Regions from separate parts of the Bacillus cereus group sp. BfR-BA-01316 genome, predicted to be linked through region 1. Evidence: predicted binding sites of a transcription regulator. Region 1 holds the regulator's gene; each other region holds the start of a gene.

Region 1 (7,607 bases):
GAAGAGCGACAAGATATTTTATTTGATTATGAAGAGCACTTTCAGTTTGGGATAGAAGAGGGGAAAACTGAATCAGAAATAATAAAGGGGCTTGGCTCTCCGAAGGTAATTGCGAAAGATTTGCTTGCTTTGTATCACTTTGATGAGATGAAAAAGGATCCATCGACTTCAAATATAACAAGAGCTGTCATGGCAGCGGTTGGACTTAGTTTGTTTAATTTTATTATTGTGTTAGGCCCATTAATTGCAATTATAGCTTTTATATTTTCCTTTTGGGTCGGTGGTATTGCTAGTGTAGTGACACCATTTTTCGTTATTTTAAAAGTATTTATGGGTACTTTTATATGGTTGGATCTTTTCGTTAGTATAACGTTTGTTGGAGTAGGTTTATTGTTATGTATTGTAGCTTATTATAGTACGAAGTGGTTTAAAAGATTATGTGTACGCTATGTAGTATGGAACTTCAAAATGATAAAAGGGGAGTAGATGATGAAAAAAATATTATTAGTAGCTATCGCTTGTATCATTATTGGAGTAATAGGGATTTCACAAACATATAAAAAAGCAGTAGAAACTGTAGAGAAAGGAAATAAGGAAGAAGTTATTAAAAACGAAACGCTAAAAAATGTAGAAGTTAAGTTAGATGCTGGAGATATTGTTGTCCAAAAATCTCCTGATTCCTCTTTTTATGTAAAGCAAACAGGAGACGTAAGTAAACAGGAGATTCGTATTGCTGAAGATGGTGACACATTAAAAGTCATAGGGGAAATAGAAAAAGGTGTTTCATTTGATTTTTCATTTTACAATTTCGGATTTCAAACGCCTACATTGACTATATTAGTACCTGAACGTTCTTATCAAGAGATAAAAGTAAATTCATCCGCTGGACAAATAGAAATAAGTAATGTGAAAAGTGACCGCGTAAGTGTTGAAACACTCGCCGGAGAAGTGGATTTGAAACATGTAACAGCAAAGAGTGTAGAGGGTTCTACAAAAGCTGGTGAGGTGAATTTTAAAAAAGTAATAGGGAAAGTAACAGCAAAAACGGCTAGTGGGGATATAGATATTATTGATCATGATTCTAAATATGATTTAGAGGCAAGTTCAACTGCTGGAGATGTAGATATTACTTTATTGGAAAAACCACAAGATGCAGTTATAACTGGGCAAACCGCTGCTGGAGACGTGACAATTTTTAATGAAGAAAATAAAAATATAACGATTGGTAATGGTAGTAAAAAGATTAGCGGTAAAACTGCTGCTGGAGATGTTACTATTGAAACGCGTTAATAATTAATGAAATGAAGTCTTTTGAATGAACGGAAATCTATCAAAATATAAAAAGAAGATAATACCCTATATAAATAAGGGTATTATCTTCTTTTTATTATTTTTAATGTAAATCACGATATACACCAATTACTTTTCCGATAACTGACACTTGTTTTAAAATGATAGGTTCTAGTGAAGAGTTTTCCGGTTGTAGACGGAAATGATCTTTTTCTTTATAGAAACGTTTAACAGTTGCTTCGTTATCTTCTGTTAAAGCAACTACAATTTCACCGTTGTATGCAGACTGCTGTTGGCGAACAACAACTAAATCACCATCAAAGATACCAGCTTCAATCATGCTATCTCCAGAAATGCGTAACATAAACACTTGATCTGCTCCAGCAACGATACTAGCTGGAAGTGGGAAGTGATCTTCTACACTTTCGACTGCTGTAATCGGTAAACCGGCAGTAACTTTTCCGACGATTGGAACTTGAATAACAGATTGTGTTTCTGTTTCCATTCGGTTGCTACCTAAAATTTCAATTGCGCGTGGTTTTGTTGGATCGCGTCGAATATATCCTTTTTCTTCTAGTCGTGATAAATGTCCGTGCACTGTAGAACTAGAAGCGAGGCCGACTGCTTGACCGATTTCACGTACGGAAGGTGGATATCCTTTTTCTTGTACTTTTAGCTTAATAAAGTCGAGAATGTCTTGCTGGCGTTTCGTTAACTTTTCCATGTTTTCTAACACCTCGTTTTCTTTCATTTTTCTTATTATTAAGTATAACATGCGAAAAAACATTCTACAAACATAAGTTCGAACGAAAGGCGAATTTATGATACACTATAAGGAAAATATAGTGAGAAAGAAGGGTTCAAAATGAATGCAATTATTTATGCACGTGTGAGCACAACAAAAGAAGAACAGGAAACATCATTATTGCGTCAAAAAGATGAATTATTGCATTTAGCTGAGCGCTATCAAATGGATGTTACAAAGGTAATTGAGGAGCAGGCTAGCGGTTATACAATTGAACGTGATGGCATATTAGAAGTGCTAGATACAATTCGAGATGAACAAGTTGATGTACTACTTATACAAGATGAAACGCGTCTTGGTAGAGGAAATGCAAAGATCGCATTAATGCATTGTTTACATAAAGAGGGGATAAAAGTTTATACGCACACGCATAGTGGTGAATTACAGCTTTCAGATTCTGATTCGATGGTGCTAAATATAATTGGGATTGTTGAAGAGTATCAAAGAAAGATCCACAATTTAAAAATTAAACGTGGCATGCAAAGGGCGGTAGAGAAAGGATTTCGTCCAGAGAATAATTTGAAAAATCGTCATTTAAGTATAGGACGTGAGAAAAAAGAAGTGCCAATTGAGGAAATTGTACGTTTACGCCGGAATGAATTAACTTTTGAAGAAATTGCAGCAACACTTCGTGGTTTTGGTCATGATGTTTCAAAAGCAACTGTACATCGAAGGTATGTAGAATATACAAAGCAATTGCTTGATAAAGAGGACTAACTATTGTATGATAATAATCAGTTTTGAGTAGAAGGGGGATTCGAGATGCCAAGTCACGAACTCATTGAACGCATTAACTTCTTAGCGAAAAAAGCAAAAGCTGAAGGCTTAACTGAAGAAGAACAACGTGAGCGCCAATCGCTACGTGAACAATATTTAAAAGGATTTCGTCAAAATATGTTAAACGAATTAAAAGGAATTAAAGTCGTTAACGAAGAAGGAACGGATGTTACACCGGCGAAATTAAAAGCTTTAAAAAAGCAAGATAATGCAAAATTAAATTAAAAGATGGGCATAGCCCATCTTTTTTTGATATTAATAGACAGATTCGCTATTTAATAACTTTCCAGTTATGATTTATTGTTGCTTCTATCGTTTTATGCTTCAATATATAGTTAGTGATAAGTTCAGACATATCTATTGGTATGTCTTTTATAACGGGCTTATTTTGATACATAAGGAAGTTTCCGCCACCACTTGCGCGATAATTATTCATAACGACATCGTATTCTTGCTTCGTGTTGATAGGCAGTCCATCATATTCTAAAAAAGTAACTCTTTCGCCAATTGGTTTTGAAATGTTTAATACGTATGAAATCCCTTCCCACATATCGTAATTATAGTGCTGCGGTTTCGGTTCTAAGTAGGCACGGTTTACAATGATGTTTCCGTCTTCTTGTAGTGTGAAATAAGCGGCGGAGAGTTCGAGAGCTTCTTTTATATCTGCCCCAGTCACTCGAATAACTTTTAATGTATTTGGATAAATATAATTAGACACGATGTCACGCATTGTGACATGTTTTGGAAAACCAGGAGATTCATTATGAAACAAACTTGTGCAAGAAATAGAAACTTCTGCTACATCCATCTGTATTTTATTAATAAATTCAATAAAGGGATGGTCTTGTAGACGCGTTTGTATAGCATCAAAAATTTGCATGTCTCCATTAATAACCCCAATGGGCTGATCAAGCCACTTTTGTGTTTTATCCTCGTAATCATACACAAGTGAAAGGACAGCTTCATCTTCCTGGATCCTCTGCACAGATAGTATTTCTGAATGACATTCTGTCGGCATCCATTCATTATTATTTCTTTCAAATGTAACTTTCACTTTTCCTAATGATTGTCCATTACAGCCAACTTGTAAAATTGTAACACCATTAATTTTAGCGTTTGCAATCGTTCGGTGTTGATGACCTGTTAGTAAAATATCTATACCGTCAATTTCATGACACATTGCATATCCTTGATTTTCACCTGTTAAAGCTTCAGTAGGTTCTCCAGTTTGTAAATCACGTTCAAATCCCCCGTGGTAGGCTACGACTAGTAAATCAGGTTTCTCCTCTTCATGAATATAAGAAACCCACCTTTTTGTTGTTTCTAGTGCATCTTCAAATAGTAAACCTTCAATATGATGAGGTTGCTCCCAATTTGGGATGTAATGTGTTGTTATCCCTAAAATAGCAATCTTGATATCGGGCTCAATTTGCTTTATGATGTAAGGTTTTCCGAAATACGGTTTCTTTATGTTTTTATCTAAAATATTGGCTGATAAATAGGGGGTATTGGCAGTTGAAATAGCATTGTTTAATATGTCCATCCCATAATTAAATTCATGATTTCCAATAATTGCAGCATCATAATCTAGATAATCAGCTAATAAGGCCATTGGGTTCTTTTTATCTTTTTCATAAGTAGCATAGTGATAAGTGAAAGGGGTTCCTTGGATGAAATCACCGTTATCAATTAAAATCACATGCTCATTTGTAGAACGCTCTTTTTTAATGAGTGTGGAAATTTTGGATAGTCCTACGTCTGCTGGTAAGTTATTTTGATAGTGAATCGGATAAACATTACCATGTATATCGCTCGTTAATAAGATGTTAATAGTTACAAATCGATTTTGATCCAACATAATCCACCTTTTCTATTGTTATCTTACGATTAATCATATCAGATATGTGAAATGAAGTTTGGTTGGAATGTTTAGAATGTGTAAAGATTCTGTAAATGAATAATTGTGTGGGAAAATATGTGATATATTTCTACATGTTTACAAAAAGTAAATTTATAACAAGGGAAATGGAGGCTTTAACATGTTGAAAAAAGTTTTTGCAATGGGTACATCGGTTGTATTAGCAGCGGGATTATTAAGTGGGTGTGGAACTAAGGAATCGAGTGCAAATAAAAGTGAAGATACGAAAAAAGGGTACGTGCCCAAGACGTTAAATGTTCAATTTGTACCGTCGCAAAATGCTGATACGTTAGAAGCGAAAGCAAAACCACTAGAAAAACTGTTAAGTGATAAGCTAGATATCCCTGTAAAAGTTAGTATTTCGACGAATTACAATACGATTGTAGAAGCGATGGCATCAAAACAAGTAGATGTAGGTTTCTTGCCTCCAACGGCATATGTATTAGCGCATGAGAAAAAGGCCGCAAATGTAATTTTACAAGCACAACGATTTGGAGTAGATGATGCAACAGGAGCTCCAACAAAAGACTTAGTAGATTATTATAAATCTGAGTTTGTTGTAAAGAAAGATTCTAACATTAATAGTGTGAAAGATTTAAAAGGTAAAAAAATCGGTTATCAAGATGTAACATCTTCAGCAGGATATGTGTGGCCTGCCGCTGTATTGGTTAAGGAAGGGATAGATCCATTAAAAGATGTGAAACCTGTTACATTAAAAGGGCATGACCAATCTATTATCGCTCTTTTAAACGGGGATGTAGATGCTGCGGTTGTGTTCCAAGATGCTCGTAATATTGTAAAAAAAGACTATCCTAATGTGTTTGATCAAACAAAAATTGTGGAATTCACAGAAAAAATTCCTAACGATACTATTTCTGTACGCTCCGACTTAGATGCTGAATGGAGTGAAAAATTACAAGACGCATTTATCGAAATTGGAAAGAGTGAAGAGGGACAAAAGATTATTAAAGAAGTATATTCCCATGAAGGTTATATTAAATCTGATGATAGTAAATTTGATATCGTTCGCGATTATGGAAAGAAAGTGAAAACGCAATAATACATATGGATATTTTACAGGTTCATTGAAAATGGCGACTAACTGGAAGTGTGTGTATTTTCAGTTAGTGGGCCGTTTTTCGGCTTTTATAATTAAGTAGAAAGTAGGTAAAAGGCGTGATTGAGTTTCGAAATGTTTCCAAAGTTTATCCGAACGGTACAAAAGGATTGAATAATATTAATATGGAAATTCAAAAAGGCGAGTTTGTCGTTATGGTAGGGTTATCTGGGGCCGGAAAATCAACACTTCTCAGATCGATTAATCGACTTCATGAAATTACAGGTGGAGAAATTATTATTGATGGAGAATCTATTACCGCTGCGAAAGGAAAAGAGTTACGATGCATGCGACGAGACATTGGTATGATTTTTCAAAGTTTCAATCTTGTGAAGAGATCTACTGTTTTAAAAAATGTATTAGCTGGACGTGTTGGATATCATTCTACATTACGTACAACGCTAGGACTATTTCCTAAAGACGATGTAGAGCTTGCTTTTCAAGCCTTAAGACGAGTGAATATATTAGAGAAAGCATATGCGAGGGCTGATGAGTTATCGGGAGGACAACAGCAACGGGTATCAATTGCAAGGGCACTTGCGCAAGAGGCGAAAATTATTTTAGCCGATGAGCCTGTCGCTTCTTTAGATCCGCTTACTACGAAGCAGGTAATGGATGATTTAAAGAAAATTAATCAAGATTTGGGAATTACGATGATTGTAAACTTACATTCTATTGATTTGGCTAGAGAGTATGCGACGCGCATTATCGGGTTACATGCAGGTGAGATTGTATTTAATGGATCTGTAGTAGAGGCAACGGATGAAAAATTTGCTGAGATTTATGGGAACTCAATTCAGAACAGTGAATTGTTAGAGGTGGCGGTCAAATGAATGATGTGACGATACATTCGAAAACGATACCGAAACCACCAAGTAAACTGAAGCATATGTTAACTGCTACTATTATCATTTTATTATTGTGGGGTAGTAGTGTACAGGTAGATGCATCATTTTCGAAACTTGTAACAGGCTTTCCAAATATGATGGATTTGCTGAAGGAGATGGTACCACCAGATTGGGGCTATTTTCAGGTGATCACAACGGCGATGTTAGACACAATTCGTATGGCTATTATTGGAACGACTTTAGGTGCGATTTTAGCTATTCCTCTTGCATTATTCGCGGCGAGTAATGTGTTTTCAAATATGGCTTTATATGGTCCGGCTCGGTTCGTTTTAAATTTAATTCGAACGATACCAGATCTATTATTAGCAGCTATTTTTGTAGCGATTTTTGGAATCGGACCACTTCCAGGTATTTTGGCGCTTACTTTTTTCTCTGTTGGGCTTGTTGCGAAGTTATTATATGAATCAATCGAATCGATTGACCCAGGTCCATTAGAAGCAATGACTGCTGTAGGAGCAAATAAGGTGCAGTGGATTGTATATGCAGTAATCCCGCAGGTGAAGGCACACTTCGTTTCTTATGTTCTGTATACATTTGAGGTGAATGTACGTGCAGCAGCCGTTTTAGGTTTAGTTGGAGCAGGGGGAATTGGATTATATTATGATCGAACGCTTGGATTTTTACAATATCAACAAACTGCTTCTATTATTATTTATACACTCGTTGTTGTATTGGTAATTGACTATATAAGTACATTGTTACGGGAGAAATTATGATGAGTGAACTGAAGATGGTGGTACCGAAACCAAGGAAACCGAGTTTATATCGTTGGATTATTTTTATTGCACTTGT
Region 2 (7,607 bases), on a different contig from region 1:
GTGCTATACAAAAGGTGTTATTTCCATAAAGGCTGTTTATACAAAAAGGTATAAACAGCTTTTTGTATTTTTTTTACAAACTACTTGAAAGTTACGTTACGTCACCTTTTATAATGAAGAAGAAGAGGTGATGGAGTTGATTTCAATTCAAGAACTAACGAGGGAAACAGGGGTTACAGTAAGGACGTTACGTTATTATGATCAAATCGATTTATTAAAGCCGAGTAGGAAAACGGATGGAGGACATCGGTTATATAGCGAGAGAGATGTTGTTCGTTTGCAGCAAATTTTATTTTTAAAAGAAATGGGTTTTTCATTAAAAGAGATTACGAATATGTTAGTAAAAGGTGAACTTAACTTAAAAGACTCGCTTGAAAAGCAACTTAGATTTGTACAGGAAGAACAAAAGAAATTCAATCGAATGGAACGTGTTTTACAAGCCGTTGTTTATTCGGTAGATGTGGAGGAAGAACTGGATTGGAAAGTTATGTTTGAACTCATTCAGCTTTCGAAGCAGTCTCCTCGTATACGTGAAATATTCCAAAATGAACTGTTTTCAAAGGAAGAGCAAGATTTACTTCATAATTTACCAAATATGAGTGAGGAAGATCCGAATGTATTAGAGTGGGTAAATTTATTAAAACAATTACGTAACTTTATGAAAGACGGTAAGGAAGCAACAAATGATGAAGTACAAGGGGCAACGAAGAAATTAATGCTGAAGTGTTTAGAGATGGCAAATGGTGATGAAGCATTTTTAGATAAATTGTGGGAAGTGAGAAAGTCAAAAGAAGATTCACAGAAAATGAGTATGTATCCAATTGAGGAAGAGCTTCTATTATATATGGATGAGGCTTTTCGTATATATGACGAAAGGGAGAGGGATAAATGAGTATACTCGCAGAATATCGTTGGTATTTTTTAATTGGGGCAGAGATTGTATTTTGGTTATCGGCTATCGGATTCTTTTTACTAAGGTATGGATTTCGCTTGAAAAAGGCGAGTTTTATTATGGGGATTGTGCTACTCGTAAATGAAGTGTTTATTTTAACTTTAGGAGTAGTGGACTACTATCAAACAGGGAAGTTCTCTAATTTTCAAATCATTACTGTAATTATATTATTGTATGCTGTCTTTTACGGGAAAAAGGATTTGAAGAAGCTAGATATATATGTACAAAAACTAGTTGCGAAGTGGCGGAATGAACCGGCGCCTATTATCGAAGAACCACTTGAAGTAACAGGTAGGGCGCATGCGAAGCAGGAAATGAAAAATTGGGTTTTACATCTTATTTTGTTTGTTGCTGTTCATATATTCTTTTTCTTCATGTATGGGCTTATTCCAGTAGAACAGTGGGGGAATTGGTTAGAGTCAGGAATCGTTTTAAATAAAGCAGCAAGCCGTGTAAGCCAAGTGTGGGCTATTATTCTTTTAGCGGATACTGCAATTTCATTTTCATATGTGATTTTTCCGAAGAAGGAGAAAGGTAAAAGAGAGACTACTTTCATAAGATGAGAGTAGTTTTTTCTTGATAAAAGGTTCGGTAAAAGAGAGTATAGAACTTTTTAATTGTGTATACAAATAGTTTGAATAGGAGAGGATGACAATAGGAAAAAGAGCGAGTTTCATATGTGTTTTCTTCTTCAGTTTAGTAGCATGTTCACAATCTAGCAGTACAGTTGATGAGAAGGATGATATCGTTGCGAAAAGGACAGGAATTTCTAATCTATACAAATTTGAAAAGTTCGTTTTGAACGTTGAACAAGGAAAAGTTGATGAAATAAGGATTGTAAATTATACACATGAAGGCGATCCAATCTTTCAAACGTTAGAACATAGTGGAAAAGAGATACGTCATATTTTAGATAATAGACGAGATGAATTCGCAGGTGATAATAAAGGTGTTCAGTCTGATAGTTGTAAAAGAATAGTCAAAGAAGTTCGTGAAGTGGATATAAGGTATAGGTTGATAGATTGTATGAATGAAGACGGACGAAATGGATATGATTTGTTAGATGTGCCATTAAAATAAATTAGAGAGAGGAAGGGAGTGTTTACTCCTTCCTTTTTTATGTATATATTGTCGAAAATTTTACCGAATATCTGTTCGTTTTTTTAGGTTTTTTATAGGCATTCGTGTTAAAATAATAATACAGATTTTTTATGAGGAGGTCGGATTTCACTTGGAACATCAATTTGAAATTATCTCAGAGTATTCCCCGCAAGGTGATCAGCCGGGAGCGATAGAGAAGCTTGTAGAGGGAATTAATAGTGGAAAGAAAAAGCAAGTGTTGCTTGGAGCAACAGGAACGGGTAAGACATTTACGATTTCAAATGTCATTAAAGAGGTGCAGAAGCCAACACTTGTAATGGCTCATAATAAAACGTTAGCAGGACAGTTATATAGTGAGCTGAAAGATTTTTTTCCTAACAATTCTGTGGAGTATTTTGTTAGTTATTACGATTATTATCAGCCGGAAGCGTACGTACCACATACGGATACGTTTATTGAAAAAGATGCGCAAATTAACGATGAAATTGATAAATTACGCCACTCGGCAACGTCTTCCTTATTTGAACGAGATGATGTTATTATCGTTGCGAGTGTGTCGTGCATATACGGTTTAGGTTCTCCGGAAGAATACCGCGAGTTAGTTGTTTCACTTCGGGTTGGTATGGAAAAGGACCGTAATCAATTGCTTCGTGAACTTGTTGATGTACAGTATGGCCGTAATGATATTGATTTCAAGCGTGGTACATTCCGTGTGCGCGGAGATGTAGTTGAAATCTTCCCCGCATCCCTTGACGAGCATTGTATTCGAATTGAATTTTTCGGGGATGAAATAGATCGTATTCGAGAAGTAAATGCATTAACGGGTGAAGTATTAGCAGAACGTGATCATGTAGCAATCTTCCCGGCATCTCACTTCGTTACACGTGAAGAAAAGTTGAAGGTCGCCATTGAAAATATAGAAAAAGAATTAGAAGCGCGTTTAAAAGAATTAAATGATAATGGTAAATTGTTAGAAGCGCAGCGTATAGAGCAGCGAACACGTTATGATTTAGAAATGATGCGTGAGATGGGTTTTTGTTCAGGGATTGAAAACTATTCCCGTCATTTAACACTTCGTCCAGCAGGTTCAACACCATATACACTTTTGGACTATTTTCCAGAGGATTTCTTAATTGTTATGGATGAGTCGCACGTATCGGTTCCGCAAGTAAGAGCGATGTATAACGGGGACCAAGCACGTAAGCAAGTGCTTGTGGAGCATGGATTCCGTCTGCCATCAGCTTTAGATAATAGACCGCTCACGTTTGATGAGTTTGAAGAGAAAACGAATCAAGTTATTTACGTTTCGGCAACGCCAGGACCGTACGAGTTAGAGCAGTCACCGGAAGTAGTAGAACAAATTATTCGTCCAACAGGGCTTTTAGATCCACCAATTGATATACGACCAATTGAAGGACAAATAGATGATCTATTAGGAGAAATCCATGACCGGATTGCGAAAAATGAACGTGTATTAATTACGACTTTAACGAAAAAAATGTCAGAGGATTTAACAGATTACTTAAAAGATGTAGGAATTAAAGTGAACTATCTTCACTCTGAAATTAAAACGTTAGAACGTATTGAAATTATTCGTGACCTTCGCCTAGGTAAGTTTGATGTACTTGTCGGTATTAACTTATTACGAGAAGGATTAGATATTCCGGAAGTATCACTTGTAGCTATTTTAGATGCTGATAAGGAAGGATTCCTGCGTTCAGAGCGTTCATTAATTCAAACAATTGGTCGTGCGGCACGTAATGAAAACGGCCGCGTTATTATGTACGCAGATCGCATAACGAGATCAATGGGAATTGCGATTGAAGAAACGCAGCGTCGTCGCCAGTTGCAAGAAGCTTACAATAAAGAGCATGGTATTACGCCGAAGACGATTCAAAAAGGAGTACGTGACGCTATTCGTGCGACAACAGCAGCTGAGGATACGGAAACATATGAAGCAGCACCAGCTAAGAAGATGACGAAAAAAGAACGTGAAAATACAATTGCGAAGATGGAAGCAGAGATGAAGGAAGCAGCAAAAGCGTTAGATTTCGAGCGTGCAGCTGAATTAAGAGATTTACTACTAGAATTAAAAGCGGAAGGGTGAAAAGAGTGAGTAAAGATTTTATTGTTGTAAAAGGTGCTAGAGCGCATAATTTAAAAAATATTGACGTAACCATTCCGAGAAATCAGCTTGTTGTTGTGACGGGATTGTCTGGTTCAGGGAAATCATCGTTAGCATTCGATACGATTTATGCAGAAGGGCAGCGTAGATACGTGGAATCTTTATCCGCGTATGCACGCCAGTTTTTAGGGCAAATGGATAAGCCGGATGTTGATACGATTGAAGGTTTATCTCCAGCGATTTCAATTGATCAAAAAACGACGAGTCGTAATCCTCGTTCAACGGTTGGAACGGTAACAGAGATTTATGATTATTTACGTTTATTATTCGCGCGAATTGGTACGCCGATTTGTCCGAATCATGGAATTGAAATTACATCACAAACAGTGGAACAGATGGTAGACCGTGTTCTTGAATATCCTGAACGTACGAAGTTGCAAGTGCTAGCGCCTATCGTGTCAGGGCGTAAAGGTACGCATGTGAAAGTATTAGAAGATATTAAGAAGCAAGGTTATGTTCGTGTGCGCGTTGATGGAGAGATGCTGGATGTATCTGAAGAGATTACTTTAGAAAAAAATAAGAAGCATTCAATTGAAGTTGTTATTGACCGTATTGTTGTGAAAGAAGGAATTGCAAGCCGACTTGCAGATTCACTCGAAAGTGCTTTAAAGCTTGGTGGGGGCCGAGTTTTAATCGATGTAATGGGAGAGGAAGAACTTCTATTTAGTGAACATCATGCTTGTCCACATTGTGGTTTTTCAATCGGAGAATTAGAGCCGCGTATGTTCTCGTTCAATAGTCCATTCGGCGCGTGTCCTTCTTGTGACGGACTTGGCTCGAAGTTAGAGGTAGATTTAGAACTTGTTATTCCGAACTGGGATGTATCATTAAATGAACATGCGATTGCTCCTTGGGAACCGACAAGTTCACAATATTACCCGCAATTATTAAAATCTGTGTGTAATCATTACGGCATCGATATGGATATGCTGGTGAAAGATATACCGAAGGATTTATTTGATAAAGTGTTGTACGGAAGCGGGGAAGAGAAGGTTTATTTCCGCTATGTGAATGAATTTGGTCAAGTAAAGGAAAATGAGATTTTATTTGAAGGTGTTATTCCGAATATCGAGCGTCGTTATCGTGAGACGAGTTCTGATTATATTCGTGAGCAAATGGAGAAATATATGGCAGAGCAAGCTTGTCCAAAGTGTAAAGGCGGACGCTTAAAGCCTGAGAGTTTAGCTGTTTTCGTTGGTGATAAAACGATTGCCGATGTAACGAAATATTCTGTTCAAGAAGTACAGGAGTTCTTCTCAACTGTTGAGTTAACGGAGAAACAACAGAAAATTGCTCATTTAATTTTAAGAGAAATTCAGGAGCGCGTTGGGTTCTTAGTGAACGTCGGTTTAGATTATTTAACGTTAAGTCGTGCCGCAGGAACTTTATCCGGTGGTGAGGCGCAGCGTATTCGTTTAGCGACACAAATTGGTTCTCGTCTTACGGGTGTACTTTACATTCTTGATGAGCCTTCTATCGGTTTGCATCAGCGTGATAATGATCGTCTTATTCGTACATTGCAGGAAATGCGTGACTTAGGAAATACGTTAATCGTTGTTGAGCATGATGAAGATACGATGATGGCTGCTGATTATTTACTTGATATCGGACCTGGTGCAGGTATTCATGGTGGTCAAGTTGTATCAGCGGGTACACCAGCTGAAGTTATGCAAGATGATAATTCATTAACAGGGAAATATTTAAGCGGTAAAGAGTTTATTCCGGTACCACTTGAGAGACGTAAAGGTGACGGACGTAAAGTGGAGATTATCGGTGCGAAAGAAAATAACTTAAAGAATGCGAAAATGTCATTCCCTCTAGGAACATTTGTAGCGGTAACAGGCGTATCTGGCTCTGGAAAAAGTACGATAATTAATGAAGTGCTATATAAATCATTAGCTCAAAAGTTATATAAGGCGAAAGCGAAGCCAGGGTCTCATAAAGAAATTAAAGGTCTTGAGCAGTTAGATAAAGTTATTGATATTGATCAATCACCAATCGGGCGTACACCACGTTCCAACCCAGCAACATATACGGGTGTATTTGATGATATTCGTGATGTATTTGCGCAAACGAATGAAGCGAAAGTACGTGGGTATCAAAAAGGGCGCTTCAGCTTTAACGTAAAAGGTGGCCGTTGTGAAGCGTGCCGCGGTGATGGAATTATTAAAATCGAAATGCATTTCTTACCGGACGTGTATGTTCCGTGTGAAGTTTGTCACGGTAAACGTTATAATCGTGAAACGTTAGAAGTGAAATATAAAGATAAGAATATTTCTGAAGTGTTAGGGATGACAATTGAAGATGGAGTAGAGTTCTTTGCTAATATCCCGAAAATTAAGCGTAAACTTCAAACGCTTGTAGATGTAGGGCTTGGCTATATGAAATTAGGGCAACCAGCTACGACGTTATCAGGTGGTGAAGCGCAACGTGTGAAATTAGCTTCTGAATTACACCGTCGTTCTACAGGGCGTACGTTATACATTTTAGATGAGCCAACGACTGGCTTACATGCACATGATATTGCACGTCTTCTAGAAGTGTTGCAGCGTCTTGTTGAGAGTGGCGAGACGGTACTTGTAATTGAGCATAATTTAGATGTTATTAAAACAGCTGATTATATCATTGACCTTGGACCAGAAGGCGGAGACAAAGGCGGACAAATCGTTGCTTCTGGAACGCCAGAACAAGTAGTGAAAGAAGAACGCTCGTACACAGGTAAGTATTTAAAAGAGATTTTAGATCGTGATAAAGCAAGAATGAAAGAGAAAATAAAAGAAGTAGAGTTATCACAATAAGTTGTTAATGAAAACCGAGTGGAAATGACGCTCGGTTTTTGTTTTATAGGGGGAGAAAATGGAGTTTGTAGAGGGATTAAGGAAGAAAAATATGAGGGTTAGAGAGTTTCAAAAGTGGGGCGTATATTTTCGGAAGCGCTGGGAAGATCGTTTTGCAAATCATTTAAGCGATGAAGAAAAAGAAGACATTTTTTTTATGGAGATAAGTATGCATGTGGTTATCTTTGGCACATATTTAGTTATGAGAAAAAGAAGTGTTCAGTAGGGACAGAAGCAGAGGGTGCGTTTCATAATGAAGTGAAAAAGGATTGTTATGTATTTTATCAACATTGTGATGAAGTACTGTTAATAAAGGATGCGAGTTTATTACATATGGATGATATATTACGGGAGACAGACGATGCGTATAAAGGTGATATCTATATTGTAGATAAAGATTTTACTTGGACCTTTGTGAAAACTCATGAACATAGATGGTGCGGACCGTATTTCGCAAGGGAAAACTGGTAAGCTACGTTAGTAGGTATACAAGCATGAAGAATAGAATAAGTTGGTATAAGTATTTGTATGA
Region 3 (7,607 bases), on a different contig from region 1:
CAGTAAAGCCTGCTTATAAACGAAGTAGCGATTAATCATTCCGTATTTTGGATATTCACGATAACCGATGAAATTCCGGATTAGGCTGATCATTCGTTTTGTCTCTTTTACTTTTTGTTTACCATCCGGTAAATGCTTCAATCGATCTAATAACTCTTGTTCTTTTTTCAAAGCTTCCTGTAGCCCTTGCTCAAATTTCCGATTACCCGCATTAGGCTCAAAGTCTTTAATATTATTTAGAATCATCGGGATAATTGTATTTGATTTTTCAATCCAACGAGTTTTCGTAATATCGATTTCTCCGCTGCATCTCATTCCGTATTTATTCAGAAAAGCATAGATTGCATCTCGAGCTTTATCCCCACCTTTAAACTTAACTAGTTCATCTAAAAAGCTGTCATCTTCTATATGCTGTAAATACTCAATGACTTCTGGATAAGGACGAATCACATCTGCGACATCCAATAGCGCCAGACCCATTTCCGAAGTAATATTGTTTGGTACAGATTGAGAAAGCGTATCTGCTACGTTTTTTTCACCTAACCATTCGTTCATATTTTCATTGATCCATGATGAAGCATCTATAGCAGCCATAAACACAGCTGAACTTTGTGGGTCAAATAAAATCTTCTTTAATATCTGGATATCTTCCAGAATAAAATCAAATAAATCCGATCCTGATTTCGTTTGAATGTTTTGTTTTAACTCTTCAATCGATGCTTGACTATTCTTGATTAAATCCGTAACGATTGCCGGATCGTTTTCGATTTGTGGTTGCGTACTTGTAGATGGCATACTTTTACCAAGACTCTTTTCTTTTTCATCAGCCGGTAACAATTTGATAAAATCATCTCGCTCTATTACAGTCGTTAATGCATCTTTAATAAGCGGCTCCAAGTTCCCTATTGTATTTAATAAAAGTTCTCTACTAGCAGGCGAAGCCAATCTTTGTGTAACATCAACAAACAGCCTTCCCCCAGCTTGAAACCTCGGTCCAAAGGATGTTAACTGGAATAAAGACATTCCTAATGGCTTCAAAGGATCAGTCATCATTTGTTGGTGACCAACCGATACATACACATGATTTTCCTGATCATTTGCTTCTGGAATTGGATATAAAGTCGTTATCGGCCTGCTTTGGACAATATAAAATGTATCATCAACTAAACACCATTCAATATCTTGCGGACAACCAAAATAAGCTTCAATCTGTCTTCCGATACGTGCTAGTTGTAAGATTTGTTGTTCAGTAAGTGTTTGAATATCTTGCTGATTAGGAGCAATTTGCTTTGTCTCTGTTCCGCCTTCTTTTCGTCCATAGATAGCTAATTTTTTAGTTGCTATCATCTTATCGACGATTTCCTCTTCTTTTACTTTATAATTATCAGCAGATACTAAGCCAGAGACCAGCGCTTCTCCAAGTCCGAAACTGGCATCGATTGATAGCACTTTTCGGTTACAAGTAATTGGGTCAGCGGTAAATAAAATCCCGGAAGCCTGCGGGAAAACCATCCTTTGAACGATAACAGATAAATAAACTTGGCTATGGTCAAATCCGTTTTGCATTCGGTAAATTACCGCACGATCCGTAAATAGAGACGCCCAACATTTGCTAATATGCTGCAAGATGGCCTCTTTTCCAATGATGTTTAAATAAGTGTCTTGTTGCCCAGCAAAAGAAGCATGTGGTAAATCTTCAGCTGTAGCACTAGAACGCACTGCATAAGCATATTCATCTCCAAACTGGGAGAGATAGTGAGCAACTGCTCCCCCAACATCGAAAGGAATTTCTACTTCCATAATGATTTCTCTAATCTTCCTGCTGATTTCACCAATTTGATTTCGGTCCTCTATTTGTAGCATTGTTAGTTGATTCAATAAAGCTTGAAACGTTTCGTTTTGTTCGATGGCTTGTTGATATCCTACTGTTGTAATACAAAATCCTTCTGGCACTTGTATTCCTTGAATTTTTGATAACTCCCCTAAATTTAACCCTTTTCCACCAACGAGAAAAAGCTGCGTTTTTTCTATTTCCTGAAAATCGAGAACAAAAGAACTCATTTAACATCTCTCCTTACAATGCATGTGTTCTTGATTGTAACAGTAGTAAATGCGAATAAACAGTCTATTTTGACCTTTAATTCCATGATATAATTAAGTTAGGAAGAGATATTCCCCCTCTAATTCACTTCAATTACATCAACAAACTTAAACATTCGCTTATTACGAAATGCATCTGTACATATAATCGTCTCCTTTATTGGATTAATATTGACTACTGTTATGTAATTTTCATATAGATAGCCACCTCTGTAATATGTAAGTAAAACCTCTTCCTCACCTAAAAATGAACATAACAGCCTATTTTCAATCATTTCTTTTGCATCTTGCGTTAAGATTGGGCGTGAGATTTTCGTTTGCCTACTTATCATTTCTTTAATAGTTGCGAACTGCTCTGGCATACTGGCAAATGGTTGCCACTTTACCATACCTCTTCCTTTTGGCATATTAGCATTCTTCACGATTTATGTCCTCCTAATAATGTGTTTCTATATCTTGCTGTTGCGACGCTTGTGTAGGAAATCCCACGTAAAATACTGTTCTTACCAAATCGTGTTCGAATTTCGTCCATGACCTTCGTTAATCGCATTTCTTTTTCTCTTTGTATAATGTTATCGAAAAGTGAAATTTGCTCTTCTCCTTCATTTATTAAATTTGTTAACGAAATACTTATCGATCGAATCGGTTCCCCTGTATAACGCTCGTATAAAAAATATGTACAAACATTGTAAATATCCATCGTTAAATTTGTTGCTCTGTTTAACGTATGTGCCTTTCTTATTCCCCCGCCATATTCCTTGCTATATCCAACTGAAAAATGGATCGTTTGAGCGTATTTCTTTTCTCTTCTCAACCTATAACAAACTTCTTCTATATGCTCTAATAACATAACTACGAACTCTTCTATTGAGTAATCACGTAATAATATTTGGCTTTTCGCTATAGATGTTGTTGCTGGAACATACTTCTCTGCTATTCTGCTAAAATCAATCCCGTTACTATGTAGATGTAATTCTTCTCCTATTACACCGAAAGATTGCTTTAAATATTTCAAAGGGTACTGAGCCAATTCTCCAATTGTATGTACACCTTTTCGATTCAATTTCATTTCAGTTTTATACGATATACCCCAAAATTTACTGAGCGGTCTTATGCTCCATAACTTCTCGGGTATATCGTCGTACGTCCATTGTGTTATCCCATCTTTATTCTTTTTCGCTTCAATATCCATTGCTACTTTACTCAATAATAAATTGGGTCCTATACCAATCGTACTTTCAATCCGTGTACGTTCATATATTTCTCGCTTGAACTTTAATGCGAACTCGCGCGGATTACTCGCAAACAAATGAATACTTGCGGTCATATCCATGAAAAATTCATCGATACTATATTGATGAAAATCTTCCGGTGCAACATACTGCAAAGCTAAACCTGTTATGTAAGTTGAACATTTCATATACGTATGCATAATTGGATTCACAATAATAATATCTGGTCGCTTCGGTATTTCGTACAATCTTGCCATCTTCCTTATCCCTAACGCTTTTAATGGCGGTGTTGCTGCTAATACGATTGATCCGCTCCGATTCACATCTCCTACGACGGCCAATTTTGTATAACGTGGATCCAGTCCTTTTTTAATACATGACACACTCGCATAAAAGCTACGAAGATCTACACATAGAATAATACGATTTGGTAAAAGAGAATAATCATACAAGGTTATCACCCCTAAAGGAACGTTTGTTCTTATTATATACGAACTTATGTTCTTTTGAAAGGTATTCCCATGAAAATTTTGGTTAAAATAATCGTACTTCAAAAATCCCTTTAAGAAAATCTTAAGAAATCCCCCTCTAAATTCATAAGAAATTTTTTCTATACTGAAAAATGTAAATACACAAAAGGAGAAACAATCATGAAGAAACTTTTACTTTGCATAATAGGAATAGGCCTCCCTATATACTTACTACCTTTCATGTTGCGCGGGGATTTGGACAGATTTAATCCAATTGCTGAAGAAAAAAATGTATACGCCATTGCGAAGGGATATGGCGTTCCGGATTATAATCATAAAGGACGAGCTATGTACTCACTAAAAGGTGTTGATGAATCTGGGAACGAGAAAGAATATATAGTAGGAACTAACACTCCTAATGATTTTATAAGAAAAACTTACTTAAAAATTCATGTGAAGGGCAAGTATGTCTATTCTTGCGACGTTATTTCTGAAAAGGACATTCCGGAGAAAATAAGAAAACAACTATGAAATAGTGTATAAACGAAAAAGTCTACTCGTATGAGTTGGCTCTTTTTCTTTATTTTATAAAGTCTTAATCGTTACTTTTCCTATACACCAAATTGCAAATATCAATTCTAAACGAAGTCGCTCTGAACACCATTGGCTTAGTTATTAGTAAAATTAGATAACATTTTTACTAATAGAAACCACGTTTGAAAGATAACCATGTAAATACTATAGACGTTGATCTTTCTGGAAATTTCAATATTAAAAAGCCTAATTTCTCAATTTAATGTGAAGAAATTAGGCTTTTTTCATTGCTCCATTAAAGAGCCCGATTGCTGAATATATAGGATATAATACGTTTCCGACCAATTATTATATTGCATCTTGTAATTTACCCTTGTTTATTATCTATTTTTGAATGATGGATTAATTCGTGATTTATAAAGCAAGAAATCATTGTTCTATATACTTGTTCAATAATATCAGGATTTACATTATTTTCATCAGCAATTGTTCTAACTTTTTGAATTACAGCTTCAACTCTTTTTGGTGCTTTAACATCTTCAGTATCTTTTCTGAATTTTGCATTATGATACGGTTCACCGTGACGTATCTAAATGAGGTTCTCTTGGATCACCCTACCCCCTCTCACTTCCTCTAAATATGAAGTCTTGTCCTTAATTGAGTAACCAGCGATAGTAAAATAAGCGCAAATTTTTCGGTTAGATGCAGAATAGAGCTCGTTCCGGGGTTTATAAAGGGAGGTTTTCCGATTATGCAAAGCAAAATTACCCATTTTCATATTTTTCGAGTCAATAGGCGGAATCTCTCTGTCTATTTATCAGATCGGGTGCTTAACCTGTTCCCCAAACCGATAATTGATATAAACTTTTCTTCTGTATAAAGCATATTCTTATTGGTCGACTTAATCTCCATAAAAAGTCCCTCCAATAAATTTCTTAATGGAAGGATTCATCTAAGATAGTTAATTTCACCGGTGGTTAGCTCAACTTAATGACTACGGGATCTGTCCCCATTTAGTGATGAAACCCATTATCACATTTCGTATCATGTGGCATAGGCCCGTCCAGGGAATCTAGAAAGGCAACGGCCTGTTTGAGGTTCATCAAAAATAAATGCGCGAGATCCATGGAAAATCCATTTCGAACCACAACGCGCATAATCGTCACCGCTTCCATATCTGGAGGCAATGGATAGGCGGGTACTTGCCAGCCGAACACACGCAATTGTCGAGATAAATCATAAAGATTCCAGTTTAATGTGTAACCATCTTTCAGTCGCCAAGCGAAAACCGGAATATCCGAACCATCGGACAAAAGTTCGAACGGTTCCATCTTCTGAATCGCCTTGCTAAGAAAAAGAGCGACTTTCTGAGAAGCCCTTTGGACATCATAGTACCCACTTTTCCCCAAACGCAGGTAATTGTAATATTGCAGGAGCACTTGTGCGCCAGGACGAGAGAAATTCAGGGCAAAAGTCGGCATGTTCCCGCCCAAATAGGAGACGCGGAAGATTAGATCCTCAGGGAGATCTTCAGCTTCCCGCCAAATTATCCAACCCAACCCAGGGTAGACTAATCCATATTTATGTCCGGATACATTGATGGACTTCACCCTCGGTAATTGAAAATCCCAGACTAAATCTGGTTGAAGAAACGGTGCTATAAATCCCCCCGAAGCCGCATCCACATGCATGGGAATGTCGAGGCCCGTCCTCTCCTGTAAATCGTCCAACACTTTCGCAATGGCGGCAACCGGTTCGTAAAGCCCGGTATAAGTCTCACCGAGAATCGGTACTACACCAATCGTATTTTCATCCACGGCAGCGAGGACCCCCTGAGGATCCAATTGGGGATGCTTTGGGCTAACCTTCACATAGCGTGGTTCAACCTCCCAATAGTTCGCGAATTTTTCCCAAACGACTTGAACAGCAGAACTAAACACAATATTGGGACGATCCACCGACTTCCCTTCGCTTTTGCGTGCGTTTTGCCAGCGTCTCTTTAACGCAAGCCCCCCGAGCATACATGCTTCCGACGATCCAGTTGTTGAAACACCCATAGTCGTAATGGGGGTGGGCGAATGCCAGAGGTTGGCTAAAATGCGGACACACCGCTCCTCAATTTCGGCTGTCTGTGGATATTCATCCTTGTCAATCATGTTCTTGTCGAATGATTTGGCATATAAGTGCTCTGCGGCAGGCTCCATCCATGTGCTAACGAATGTTGCAAGATTCAAGCGGGCATTGCCATCAAGAGCAATTTCATCATGGACGATTTGATACGCTGTTTCTGGTAACATGCCTTTATCAGGCATGTGAAAGCGCGGAACGACTGATTCTCCTTCGCGGGCAAACAGAGGATTTATAGAAAATTCGTGAGGCAGCTCCATTTGCATGTGACGCGGTAGATATTGTGGATTATCTGGTATGATCTCTTTTCCTTCGTATGCATCATTTTGAACTTCTACTTTTCGATTCTGTGGCATACAAGTCCCCCTTAATTAATTGTTTAACAAACATATTATTTACAAAAAAGCATTTGTTAAACCTAGGGGACAATTCTAATAAAAGATGCCGCCACCATTCGAATTAAAGGCGTATATTAACATAAGCCATTCAAATAACAAAACAGCACCTCTCCAGCAAATTAGAGGGGGCTGTTGTTTTTTCGCTAAAACCTCATTTATTTATGATACGGTTCACCACTATTAATGCTAGACTATATCCTCTACAACCTGCCCTAAACATGAAACAGGCACGCGCGTTCATCTTTCGATAATCGCGCCCTTTAATGGAATAAGGAATGATTATTTGTTCCATTCCCATAGCTTTCTATATAATGAAGACTTATTGCACCATATGTCACCTTTAGGCTGGGAACATATTAATTTGTTAGGAGAATACCATTTTAATTCGGAGAAAGTGATATCATTAGATTCTTTAAGGCCACTAAAGCTTTCTTAACCTTGTTAAAAACGGGGTAATCGTCAGGAAAATGAGCTTAGCGTTGTAAATCCCAAAATAAAAACCCCCATTTCTCTGTATTAAAATTGAGAAATAGGGGGTTAATCAATTAACAATATTGCCCGATTGTTGAGAATTTTTATTTAAAACAGATAACTGATTAATAATCCTGCTGATAATAAGAAGCCAAAAACCGTGTTTGTCATCGCTGTTGATTTCATTGCCATGCGCATATATCGAGGATTCTTTACTCCTTTTTGGAAGCCTTGAATTGCAGAGATTGGTTTTTTCAAACCTAAGAACATAACCA

What was found. Region 1 encodes LexA, which represses DNA repair genes until DNA is damaged. Its sites were predicted from a motif close to CGAACATATGTTCG; they were not measured.
Region 2: uvrB (excinuclease ABC subunit B) is a predicted target of LexA. The motif match lies at 2,097-2,110, and genes of this name have one in related genera.
Region 3: MR071_RS15410 (Y-family DNA polymerase) is a predicted target of LexA. The motif match lies at 3,824-3,837, and genes of this name have one in related genera.

Annotation. Positions count from the first base shown of each region.
Region 1 covers NZ_JAKUGX010000034.1:37,224-44,830, forward strand. Annotated here, with positions in the region: gene MR071_RS21040 (DUF1700 domain-containing protein) at 1-486, shown strand, start outside; gene MR071_RS21045 (DUF4097 family beta strand repeat-containing protein) at 487-1,290, shown strand; gene lexA (transcriptional repressor LexA) at 1,394-2,014, opposite strand; gene MR071_RS21055 (YneB family resolvase-like protein) at 2,156-2,812, shown strand; gene MR071_RS21060 (DUF896 domain-containing protein) at 2,858-3,097, shown strand; gene MR071_RS21065 (bifunctional metallophosphatase/5'-nucleotidase) at 3,144-4,727, opposite strand; gene MR071_RS21070 (phosphate/phosphite/phosphonate ABC transporter substrate-binding protein) at 4,912-5,850, shown strand; gene phnC (phosphonate ABC transporter ATP-binding protein) at 5,967-6,740, shown strand; gene phnE (phosphonate ABC transporter, permease protein PhnE) at 6,737-7,531, shown strand; gene phnE (phosphonate ABC transporter, permease protein PhnE) at 7,531-7,607, shown strand, end outside.
Region 2 covers NZ_JAKUGX010000001.1:82,910-90,516, forward strand. Annotated here, with positions in the region: partial or broken gene MR071_RS00390 (hypothetical protein) at 1-29, shown strand, start outside; gene MR071_RS00395 (MerR family transcriptional regulator) at 131-892, shown strand; gene MR071_RS00400 (hypothetical protein) at 889-1,515, shown strand; gene MR071_RS00405 (DUF4362 domain-containing protein) at 1,601-2,032, shown strand; gene uvrB (excinuclease ABC subunit B) at 2,184-4,160, shown strand; gene uvrA (excinuclease ABC subunit UvrA) at 4,166-7,036, shown strand; partial or broken gene MR071_RS00420 (DUF4275 family protein) at 7,095-7,546, shown strand.
Region 3 covers NZ_JAKUGX010000019.1:40,500-48,106, reverse strand. Annotated here, with positions in the region: gene ppsA (phosphoenolpyruvate synthase) at 1-2,061, opposite strand, end outside; gene MR071_RS15415 (YolD-like family protein) at 2,181-2,522, opposite strand; gene MR071_RS15410 (Y-family DNA polymerase) at 2,519-3,784, opposite strand; gene MR071_RS15405 (YxeA family protein) at 3,983-4,333, shown strand; gene MR071_RS25815 (chorismate mutase) at 4,704-4,925, opposite strand; gene MR071_RS15400 (glutamate decarboxylase) at 5,350-6,819, opposite strand; gene menA (1,4-dihydroxy-2-naphthoate polyprenyltransferase) at 7,441-7,607, opposite strand, start outside.